Regions from separate parts of the Sphingomonas sp. STIS6.2 genome, predicted to be linked through region 3. Evidence: predicted binding sites of a transcription regulator. Region 3 holds the regulator's gene; each other region holds the start of a gene.
What was found. Region 3 encodes LexA, which represses DNA repair genes until DNA is damaged. Its sites were predicted from a motif close to GTTCCNCNCTTGTTCT; they were not measured.

Region 1 (3,255 bases), on a different contig from region 3:
CTCACCGAAAAGCGCAAGGCCGATGCCGAGATCAACCGCCTCGCGCTGTTCGACGGGCTGACCGGGCTCGCCAACCGCCAGCGGATGCGGCTCTCGCTTGACAAGACGCTCGCGCAGCAGGCCGGGCCCTACCGCCCGACCGCGCTCTTCCTGATGGATCTCGACCGGTTCAAGGCGGTCAACGACACGCTCGGCCACCAGGCGGGCGACCTGCTGCTCAAGCAGGTCGCGCAGCGGCTCACGCGCGTGGTCGGTGACGCAGGGCTCGTCGGCCGGCTCGGCGGCGACGAGTTCCAGGTCGTGCTCCCCGGTGTCGACAACCGCGACACGCTCAGCACCCTGTCGCGCGAGCTCATCCTCGCGCTGTCGCAACCCTATTTCATCAGCGGCGCGTCGGTCTCGATCGGCTGTTCGATCGGCATCGCGATCACCCCGCAGCACGGCAAGGATTCGGAGACGCTGATCCGCAACGCCGATCTCGCGCTCTATGCGGCCAAGGCCGATGGCCGCGGCGTCCACCGCTTCTATTCGGACGACATGCTGGCGGGGGCGAAATCGCGCAAGCAGCTCGAGGACGATCTGCGCATCGCGGTGACCGAGGGCGCGTTCCACCTCTGCTACCAGCCCGTCGTCAGCACGAAATCGACGCGGATCGTCGGCTATGAGGCGCTGATCCGCTGGAACCACCCGACGCGCGGCCCCGTGTCGCCCGCCGACTTCATTCCGATCGCCGAGGAATGCGGGCTGATCGAGGCGATCGGCACCTGGGTCCTGCGCACCGCGTGCAACGCCGCCGCGCGCTGGCCCGCCGACGTCCGCGTCGCGGTCAACGTCTCGCCGATCCAGTTCGCCAATCCCGCACTGCCAGCCCTCGTCACCAGCGCGCTCGCCCAGTCCGGGCTGCCCGCCAACCGGCTCGAACTCGAGATTACCGAGGGCGTCTTCCTCGACGAGAGCGCGTCCTCGGACCAGATGTTCAAGGCGCTGAAAGGGATCGGCGTCCGGCTCGCGCTCGACGATTTCGGCACCGGCTATTCGTCGCTCGGCTACTTACGCACCGCGCCGTTCGACAAGATCAAGATCGACCAGTCGTTCGTGAAGGGCGCGGCCGAACCGGGCAATCGCAACGCCGCGATCATCAAGGCGATCGTCATGCTCGCCGACACGCTCGGCATGGAGACGACGGCGGAAGGCGTCGAGCTTCAGGACGAGATCGCGCTCGTCCGCGATCTCGGCTGCAGCCATATCCAGGGCTATGTCTATGGCCGCCCGGTCCTCAACGAAGTGGTGATGGAACAGCTTTCCACCGCCGCGGGGGTGGCGACCGCCGCCGGGTTCAAGACCAGCCGCGCGCCGCGCGTGCGGATGCTGCGCTCCGCACGGCTGCTGGTCGAGGATACGCTCGTCGATGTCCGCGTCCGCGACATCTCGACCAGCGGCGCGATGGTCGAGGGGCTGATGGTCCGCGGCGATCCGACCCGCGCCGGCGTCTCGATCGAGCTCGTCGATGGGCAGATGATCGGCGCGCAGATTCGCTGGCTGCGCGATGGCCGCGCCGGGCTCGCCTTCGACCATCCGGTCGATATCGAACGGCTCGGCCCCCCGCCGCTGGTCCGCGGGATGCGCCGCGCGGGCTGACCGCGGGCGCGCGCGGCTCGCTCGAAAATATTTCGAAAGGCGCGAAATCCGCTTGCGTATCGCGAACCCGGCGCAGATCCACGCGTCGCGCCGCCGCCGCCGCGTCGGGATACCCCATCGACCCCGGGCAGGGCCGCAACGGGCCAACTAGCGGCTTGCACCCGCTGCGGGATTGGCACAGTATCTGGGGGCTACTTACAGCGGCAGGCCCTATCTCTGGTAGAACATGGTGCGCCCCTCGGGCTGCCACCCTGGTTGTCGACAGGCGTGACCACGCGCTGCCGATCAGTTTTTGTTCTGCTTTTGATCTGCCCGATGATAGCATGGGATATGCTCCCGATTCGAACGATTACAGAATTTTAGGAGCGGTCTTTTGGATTTCAGAGACAGCAGCCGGGATAGCGACATGACGACCGACACCATCGAACAGACCCTCGACACGCCCGCAGCAGAGGCCCCCAAGGCGCCGCGTCAGGCGCAGGACAGCCATTCCGTGCGCGCGCAGATTTACCCGGTCGAGGTCGATCACAGCCGCGACGCGCTGCTGACCGAATTCGGCAAGGAGACGCTGAAGGACCGCTATCTGCTCCCGGGCGAGAGCTATCAGGATCTGTTCGTCCGCGTCGCGTCTGCGTACGCCGATGACGCCGGCCACGCGCAGCGCCTCTACGACGCGATCTCGAAGCTCTGGTTCATGCCCGCCACCCCCGTTCTCTCGAACGGCGGCACCGGTCGCGGCCTGCCGATCTCCTGCTATCTCAACTCGGTCCCCGACAGCCTCGGCGGCATCGTCGACACCTGGAACGAGAATGTCTGGCTCGCCTCGCGCGGCGGCGGCATCGGCACCTATTGGGGCAATGTCCGCGGCATCGGCGAGCCGGTCGGCCTCAACGGCAAGACCAGCGGCATCATCCCGTTCGTCCGCGTCATGGATTCGCTCACCCTCGCCATCTCGCAGGGCTCGCTGCGCCGTGGCTCGGCCGCCGTCTATCTCGACGTCTCGCATCCCGAGATCGAGGAATTCCTCGAGATCCGCAAACCCTCGGGCGATTTCAACCGCAAGGCGCTGAACCTCCACCACGGCGTGCTGATCACCGACGCCTTCATGGAGGCGGTGCGCAACGGCGAGGAATGGCACCTCCGCTCGCCGAAGGATCAGGCGATCCGCGCCACGGTCGACGCGCGCTCGCTGTTCCAGAAGCTCGTCGAGACGCGTCTCCAGACCGGCGAGCCCTACATCGTCTTTGCCGATCACGTGAACAAGGCGATGCCCAAGCATCACCGCGAGCTCGGCCTCAAGGTCTCGACCTCGAACCTGTGCTCGGAAATCACGCTGCCGACCGGCAAGGATCACCTCGGCAACGAGCGGACCGCGGTCTGCTGCCTGTCGTCGCTGAACCTCGAAACCTGGGATCAGTGGAAGGACGAGAAGGGCCTGATCGAGGACGTCATGCGCTTCCTCGACAACGTGCTGCAGGACTATATCGACCGCCATGAGCCCGGCATGGAACGCGCCGCCTATTCGGCGGGCCGCGAGCGTTCGGTCGGCCTTGGCGTCATGGGCTTCCACAGCTTCCTTCAGGCACGTGGCATCCCGTTCGAAGGCGCGATGGCCAA
Region 2 (3,255 bases), on a different contig from region 3:
CGATCGGCGTGTCTTCCCAGAATCTGGCGCTCATCGGGCCCAGCGCTTGATGTCGTCGGCCAAGGCCTGTGGTCCCTTATCCTGTGGCAGCAGCGCGAGAGGCTTGCCGTCCGGATCCATCAGATAGGCCTGACGTGAGTGATTTACGAGGTAACCGCCACCGGGCGCGGCATCCCCCTTGGCCGAGAAGATCGCGAATTCCTTCTTCACCGTCTCGATCGCCGCGGGACTGCCAGTGAGTCCGACGATGCGCGGATGAAAGGCGGTGACGAACTGCTTGACGACCGCAGGGGTGTCACGCGTCGGATCGACGGTCACGAAGATCGGCACGATCCGCGCCGCGAGCGCCGGGTCGCTGGCCTCCAGCAGTTTCACCGCGCCGCCGATCGTCTGCATGTCGGTCGGACAGACGTCGGGACAGAAGGTGTAGCCGAAATACATGATCCGGTATTTGCCCGCGAACCGCCGGTCGCTGACCTGTTGGCCGTCCTGATCGACGAGCGTGAACGGCCCGCCGATCCGCGCGCCGGCAAGCGGCGGAGTCGCGGGCGCCGCGCTCGTATCGGGCGCAGAGGGGCTGCACGCCGCGAGCGCGAGGGCAGCGAGAAGGGCGGGGCGTCGATTGGTCATGATACAGCCAGCCTTGATCTGTTAGCCCGTGCGGCGCAAGCGTCGCACATCACCCGCGTCCCGAGGATCTATCGATGTCGTATATCCGCCAGTGCCCCACCCTGACGACGGGCGCCAAGACCATGGGCGCCCTGTTGATGGGGGCCGTGATCGCGCTTCCCGTCGCCACTGTGGTCGCCCCGCGTGCCGCGCATGCGCAGAACCAGTCGGAAGGCTATAAATTCCTGAACGCGGTGCGCGAGTCGAAGAACAACGAGGTCCTCGAAATGCTCGGGCGTCCGGGCAGCAGCATCGTCAATGCGCGCGACGTCTCGACCGGCGAGGGTGCGCTGCACATCGTCATCAAACGTGCCGACGAGACCTATCTGCGGTTCCTGCTGCAGAAAGGCGCCGACGCCAATCTGCGCGACGGCAAGGGCAACACGCCGCTACTGCTCGCGGTCACGCTTGGCCAGACAGACATGATCCCGATCCTGACCGCAGCCGGCGCCAATCCGAATCTTGCCAATTCGGCAGGGGAAACGCCGTTGATCCGCGCCGTTCAGCGCCGCGACATCGCCATGATCCGCGTGCTGCTCACCGAAAATGCCGATCCCGATCAGGCGGATATCATCGCCGGCATGTCGGCCCGCGATTATGCCAAGCAGGATGGTCGCAACGTCGTGGTGACGAAGCTGCTGGCCGATGCGCCGAAGAAGACCCGCAAGGCAGTCGCGGGGCCGAAATTCTGACGATCACATCGCCGGGCGGCTGATCCTGCCACGTATCGGTAGGATCAGCCGCCAGCCGGATCAGAAGGCGAGACCGGCGGCGTCGGGATCGACCTGTGCAATCAGGCGGCGTGCGGCGCGTCTTGCAAAGGCCAAAGTGCACCGTTTGCGGACATGTGCGGGCAGGGGGGTCGTATGCGCCTCACGGACGATCGCGGCGTCATAGCGATCGGCGACGATGATCCCGGTACGTTCGGGCAGAAACGCCGCCCCCTGCAGCGGCCGCATGTCGAACCCGGCCGGCACCGCCCAGAAATAGCGATCGCAATGCCCGAGATATTCGGGCCATTTGCCATCCCCGACCAGATCCGCGCGCGACACCTTGATCTCGACGACGACGATCTGCCCGCGGGCATCGATCGCCATCAGATCGGCGCGACGCCCCCCGTCGAGGGGAACTTCCGCCATCGCGGTCAGGTCGTGGCGCAACAACATCCGGATCACGCCGCGTGCCACGTCGGCGGCACATAAGGGCGATCCGGGTTCGTCGATGCAGGAGTCCGGGGGGCTGTCGAGCATGCGCCAGAAATAGAACAATCCGCGAACGACGCAAGCGCGTTCACGGATTGTTTATAGCGTTGGCGATGCAGGTAGGATTCTGATCACGATCCGAACCCTGTCCGGATCGACTGTCGATCAGCGATAGAAGACGTGGTTGCCGATCGAAGCGACCTTGATCACGCGGCCCGCGGGGCGGCGATCGGCGGTATTGAAATACAGTGCCTTCTCGGCCGGGCTGTTCCACGCATCAGCCAGTGCGACCTTCGCGACGGCGATGGCGGTGCGGTACGACGTGCCCTTGTTGATCGCGGGGATCTGGCCGCCGCGAACAAAGCTGAACTGGCCGCGCTGCTTAACGACGTCGCAGACGTCGGCGGGAAAACGACCCGACTTGGCGCGGTTGATGATGACTTCGGCAACGGCGAGCTGACCGGTGAGCGGCTCGCCCTTGGATTCAAAATAGATGGCGCCGGCAAGGCACTGGAGCGCTTCGTCGGCGGCGGCGCTATCCTGCGCGGCAACGGCCTGGGCGAGCGTTTCGAATTCTTCGTCTTCGATCTCGGCCGACGTCTGGACGGCGGTCTGTGCAGCGGGCTCGACGGCGGTGACGGGCGTCACGGCGGGAACGGTCTGCGGAACATTCTGAGAGGAGAGGGCGTTTAGATTTGCGAGTGCGGTGAGGCTGGCGGTCGAGCGATCGACGCCGGTCGCTTGGCTGGGCGCGCTGTTGCCGAACAGGCCGGCGAGAGAGAAGGTCATGACCGCAATCGTTGCGGCCCGCTGCAAAATCGTCATTCAAACTTATTCAGATGCGGTTGGACCACGGAACCAATCGTACGAGCCGATCGTCCAGGCATCCCCCCGACTGCGTAACTGATCCGGATCGCACCCGTCCCAGCACAACGCCAATCAATGTTGAATATCCCCTCTATCGGGGGGACTTTGGAGTCAATCGGCCAGGATCGTTTCAGCGGCGAACCGTTCCGCCGCTGCGACATCCACCTCGATCACCCAGAGATCTGGATCGCTCGACCGCCGTCGACGCCAATAGCCGTCGAGGTCTTCGGGCGGAGTCGAGTCGATCAGTGCCGTTCGCCCATCGGCGCCGATCCCGCGCTCAAGCAGGCGGGGCAGGGCACCGCGGTCGATGGCGATCACGAGGATCGCGCCGCCCTGCGCGTCCCCTTTGGCGAGCACCGCGCCGAAACCGCCGGCGTCGTTGACCCGTCGGAGCAGCGCACTGACGAGGACGCCGCTGGGGAGACGGCCGCTCATCGCAGGACGATCACGGCAGCGGGCGCGGCGAGACGCGGTATCCGGGAAGCCCGGCCAGGGCGATCCGCGAGCGCATGAA
Region 3 (3,255 bases):
CGGCGTTGCCCGCTTTCCGCCCCGCGGCATTCGTGCGAGCAGCGCAGACCTTCATCGCCCCGCTGAACGGAGCCCGCATGCGCCCTCTCGTCCCCGTCGCCGAAGCCCAGTCCCGCCTCTTCGCCATGGCATCGCGCGTGCCGGCCGAAACCGTGCCGCTGCGCTCCGCGATGGGTCGCTGGGCGGCGGAGGACATTCTCGCCCGCCGCACCCAGCCTGCGACCGACCTTTCGGCGATGGACGGCTATGCGATCCGCTACGCCGATCTGCCCGGCCCCTGGACCGTCATCGGCGAGAGCGCGGCCGGCCGCCCCTTCGCCGGCACGCTCGCCCCGGGCGAGGCGACGCGCATCTTCACCGGCGCGGCGATGCCGCCCGGCGCTGATACCGTCCTTGTTCAGGAAGAGGCCGCGCGCGACGGCGACCGGCTGATGCTCGACGGCGAAGGCCCCGCCTTTGAAGGCCGCAACACACGCCGCAAGGGGCTCGACTTCGCGACCGGCACGCGGCTGATCGCGGCCGGCGATCGGCTGACGCCCGCGCGCATCGCGGTCGCTGCGACCGGCGGACACGGCACGCTGTCGGTCGGCCGCCGGCTGCGCGTCGCGGTCGCCGCGACGGGGGACGAGCTCGTTCCGCCCGGCTCGACCAGCGACCCCGTCCCGCTACCGGAATCAAACGGCATCATGCTCGCCGCGATGCTCGCCGACCTGCCCGTCGACATTATCGATCTCGGAATCCTCCCCGACCGGCTCGACACGCTGCGTGACGCCTTTGCCGGGGTCGACGCCGATCTGCTGGTAACCACGGGGGGCGCGTCGGTCGGCGATCACGACCTCGTCCGCCCCGCGATCGAGGCGGCCGGCGGGGCAATCGACTTCTGGCGGATCGCGCTGCGCCCGGGCAAGCCGATGATGGCGGGTACGCTTGGCCGGACGATGCTGCTCGGCCTGCCGGGCAATCCCGTCTCCGCCTTCGTCACCGCGATCCTGTTCGTCCGCCCCGTCGTCGCGCACATGCTCGGCGCGCGCGATCCCCTGCCGCAGACGACGCACGCGCTGCTCGGCGAGGATCTTCCGCCCAACCAGTCGCGGACCGACTATATGCGCGCCGAACTGCGCGACGGTCGCGCCTATGCCTCGACTATCCAGGACAGCTCAATGCTGCTGACGCTCGCCCGTTCGTCCTGCCTGATCATCCGCGATGGCGACGCGCCGGCGGCGAGGGCGGGCGACTCGGCGGAAATCCTCGTCATCGCTTGACGTCACCGCTTGACGAAGCTGCAGGTGTTCCATAGAAGTTCCTCGTCTGTTCCGGACGGAGAACCGTTATGCTCACGCGCAAGCAGCACGAGCTTGTCTGCTTCATCAATGACCGCCTCGCCGAGACGGGCGTGTCGCCCTCGTTCGAGGAGATGAAGGACGCGCTCGACCTGAAATCGAAATCGGGCGTGCACCGTCTGATCAGCGCGCTTGAGGAGCGCAACTTCATCCGACGCCTGCCCAACCGGGCGCGCGCGCTCGAAGTGCTGAGGATGCCCGAGCGTCCCGAGGCGGCAATTGCACAGACTGCGGCGAAGTCGGGGCCGAAGTCGGAGGCTAAGGCATCGGCCGGCACCGTATCTGCGCCGGACACGGCCAGCGCCACGCCCGCATCGCCCGACCGCATCGCGGCGAACGATGTCGTCGAAATCCCGCTGCATGGCCGGATCGCCGCCGGCGTGCCGATCGAAGCCTTTGAAGGCAGTTCGATGCTTGCCGTCCCGGCCGCTTTGCTCGGCACTGGCGAGCATTATGCGCTGGAGGTTTCGGGGGACTCGATGGTCGAAGCCGGCATCCTTGACGGCGATTATGCGCTGATCCGCCGTACCGAGATCGCACGCGACGGCGAAATCGTCGTCGCGCTGATCGAGGACAGCGAAGCGACGTTGAAATATTTCCGCCGCGAGGGCGCGATGGTCCGGCTCGACCCGGCCAACCGCGCCTATGACCCGCAGCGTTATGCGCCCGCTCAGGTCCGGGTTCAGGGCAAGCTGTCGGGTATCCTGCGCCGCTACGACTGACGAATGCTGGGGGCGCTGGCGATAATCACCGCCGCGCAACCGGCGGGTGTGGCGTTCGATGAACCGCGACCAATGACATCGCCACGAAAAGCGCGTCGCCGACAAGCGTCGAATATTGGCGGGCTTAGTAGCCGCTTGCTTTGCATAAGACCGGTATAATCCAGCTCCAACGTTGGCCACCGTCCCGCATCCCCGGACGGAGCTAACGGTGGAAGCAGGCCGCACTCGCATTAAACCAGCAGGCCCAGTCCCACCTCCTCCGTCATCCTGACGAAAGTCAGGATCCAGAGCCAGGCACGCCACCCTCCACGACTTTGGGCTTTAATCGAGGCCCAGATGACGATCGGCTAGGCAAACCTCTCAGCAAAATGCGGACCGACGAAAATGTCGATCCGACGCGCTGGCCAACGGGCCCAGGCACAAACGTCCGGGTTTCGGAATCGCGCGAGCGCCAGTCGGGGGCCCCTGCCGCGCAGGATCACAACCCGACACTCCGGTCGCGGCCTATCGCTCCGACCACCCCCGGCCCGGCAACCGAAACCGGACCGCGGCCACACCCCCGGCCACCCCGCGCTGATCGCCCCCCGCACCGGACCGTCGCGACGACCGCGCCAGCGTCGGCGGATCGCGCCACGGGTGCCGGTCCCCCGGATTGAGCACCGTCATCATCCGCCCCGTGGTCAGAGTCAGCGCGATCCCCCCGGTACGCGCGAGCACCGATCGATCGAGCTTCAGCCATCGCGGCGTACAACCGCGCGGCAGCCCGCGCTCGCTGATGACGATGTCCGCGCGCCGGCATGCGGCCACCATTTCGGCGATCGGCACCCGGTAAACGCTGCGCGTCGCCAGCACGCGCCACGCCCGGCCGTGAGCGACGACATCGGTCAGGCACAGGTCGCGGCTGCACCGCGCATCGGGCTGATCCGCGAGCAGCAGCGGCTCACCATCGACCCCGCCATTCTCCGCCAGCGTATCGCGGACATAATCCCCCGCCCGATCGCGGAGCAGCGCGAGCCCTGCGGCGGTCCGGACCGCGACGTGGCGGCCATCGCCCGTCACCAGGATATCGGGTGACGGCGTCGTCAGCGCCCAGATCGCGCCGACCGCCAAGGGCAGGATCCCGATCCGTCGCCACCGTGTCCGCCACAGCGCGATCCACACTCCGCCAACGACCATCAGCGCAAACGCCCCGT

Region 1: the regulator LexA is predicted to act here: its motif matches at 1,933-1,948, upstream of sphst_RS12880 (ribonucleoside-diphosphate reductase subunit alpha).
Region 2: the regulator LexA is predicted to act here: its motif matches at 1,931-1,946, upstream of sphst_RS11710 (MmcB family DNA repair protein).

Annotation. Positions count from the first base shown of each region.
Region 1 is NZ_JPDP02000100.1:68,546-71,800, reverse strand. It holds gene sphst_RS12885 (EAL domain-containing protein) at 1-1,638, shown strand, start outside; gene sphst_RS12880 (ribonucleoside-diphosphate reductase subunit alpha) at 2,045-3,255, shown strand, end outside.
Region 2 is NZ_JPDP02000073.1:5,992-9,246, forward strand. It holds partial or broken gene sphst_RS11695 (YcgN family cysteine cluster protein) at 1-34, opposite strand, end outside; gene sphst_RS11700 (SCO family protein) at 31-630, opposite strand; gene sphst_RS11705 (ankyrin repeat domain-containing protein) at 705-1,361, shown strand; gene sphst_RS11710 (MmcB family DNA repair protein) at 1,422-1,919, opposite strand; gene sphst_RS11715 (cell wall hydrolase) at 2,037-2,660, opposite strand; gene sphst_RS11720 (DUF1491 family protein) at 2,850-3,176, opposite strand; gene sphst_RS11725 (PaaI family thioesterase) at 3,187-3,255, opposite strand, start outside.
Region 3 is NZ_JPDP02000041.1:420,814-424,068, reverse strand. It holds gene sphst_RS08200 (molybdopterin molybdotransferase MoeA) at 78-1,262, shown strand; gene lexA (transcriptional repressor LexA) at 1,331-2,062, shown strand; gene sphst_RS08190 (ComEC/Rec2 family competence protein) at 2,567-3,255, opposite strand, start outside.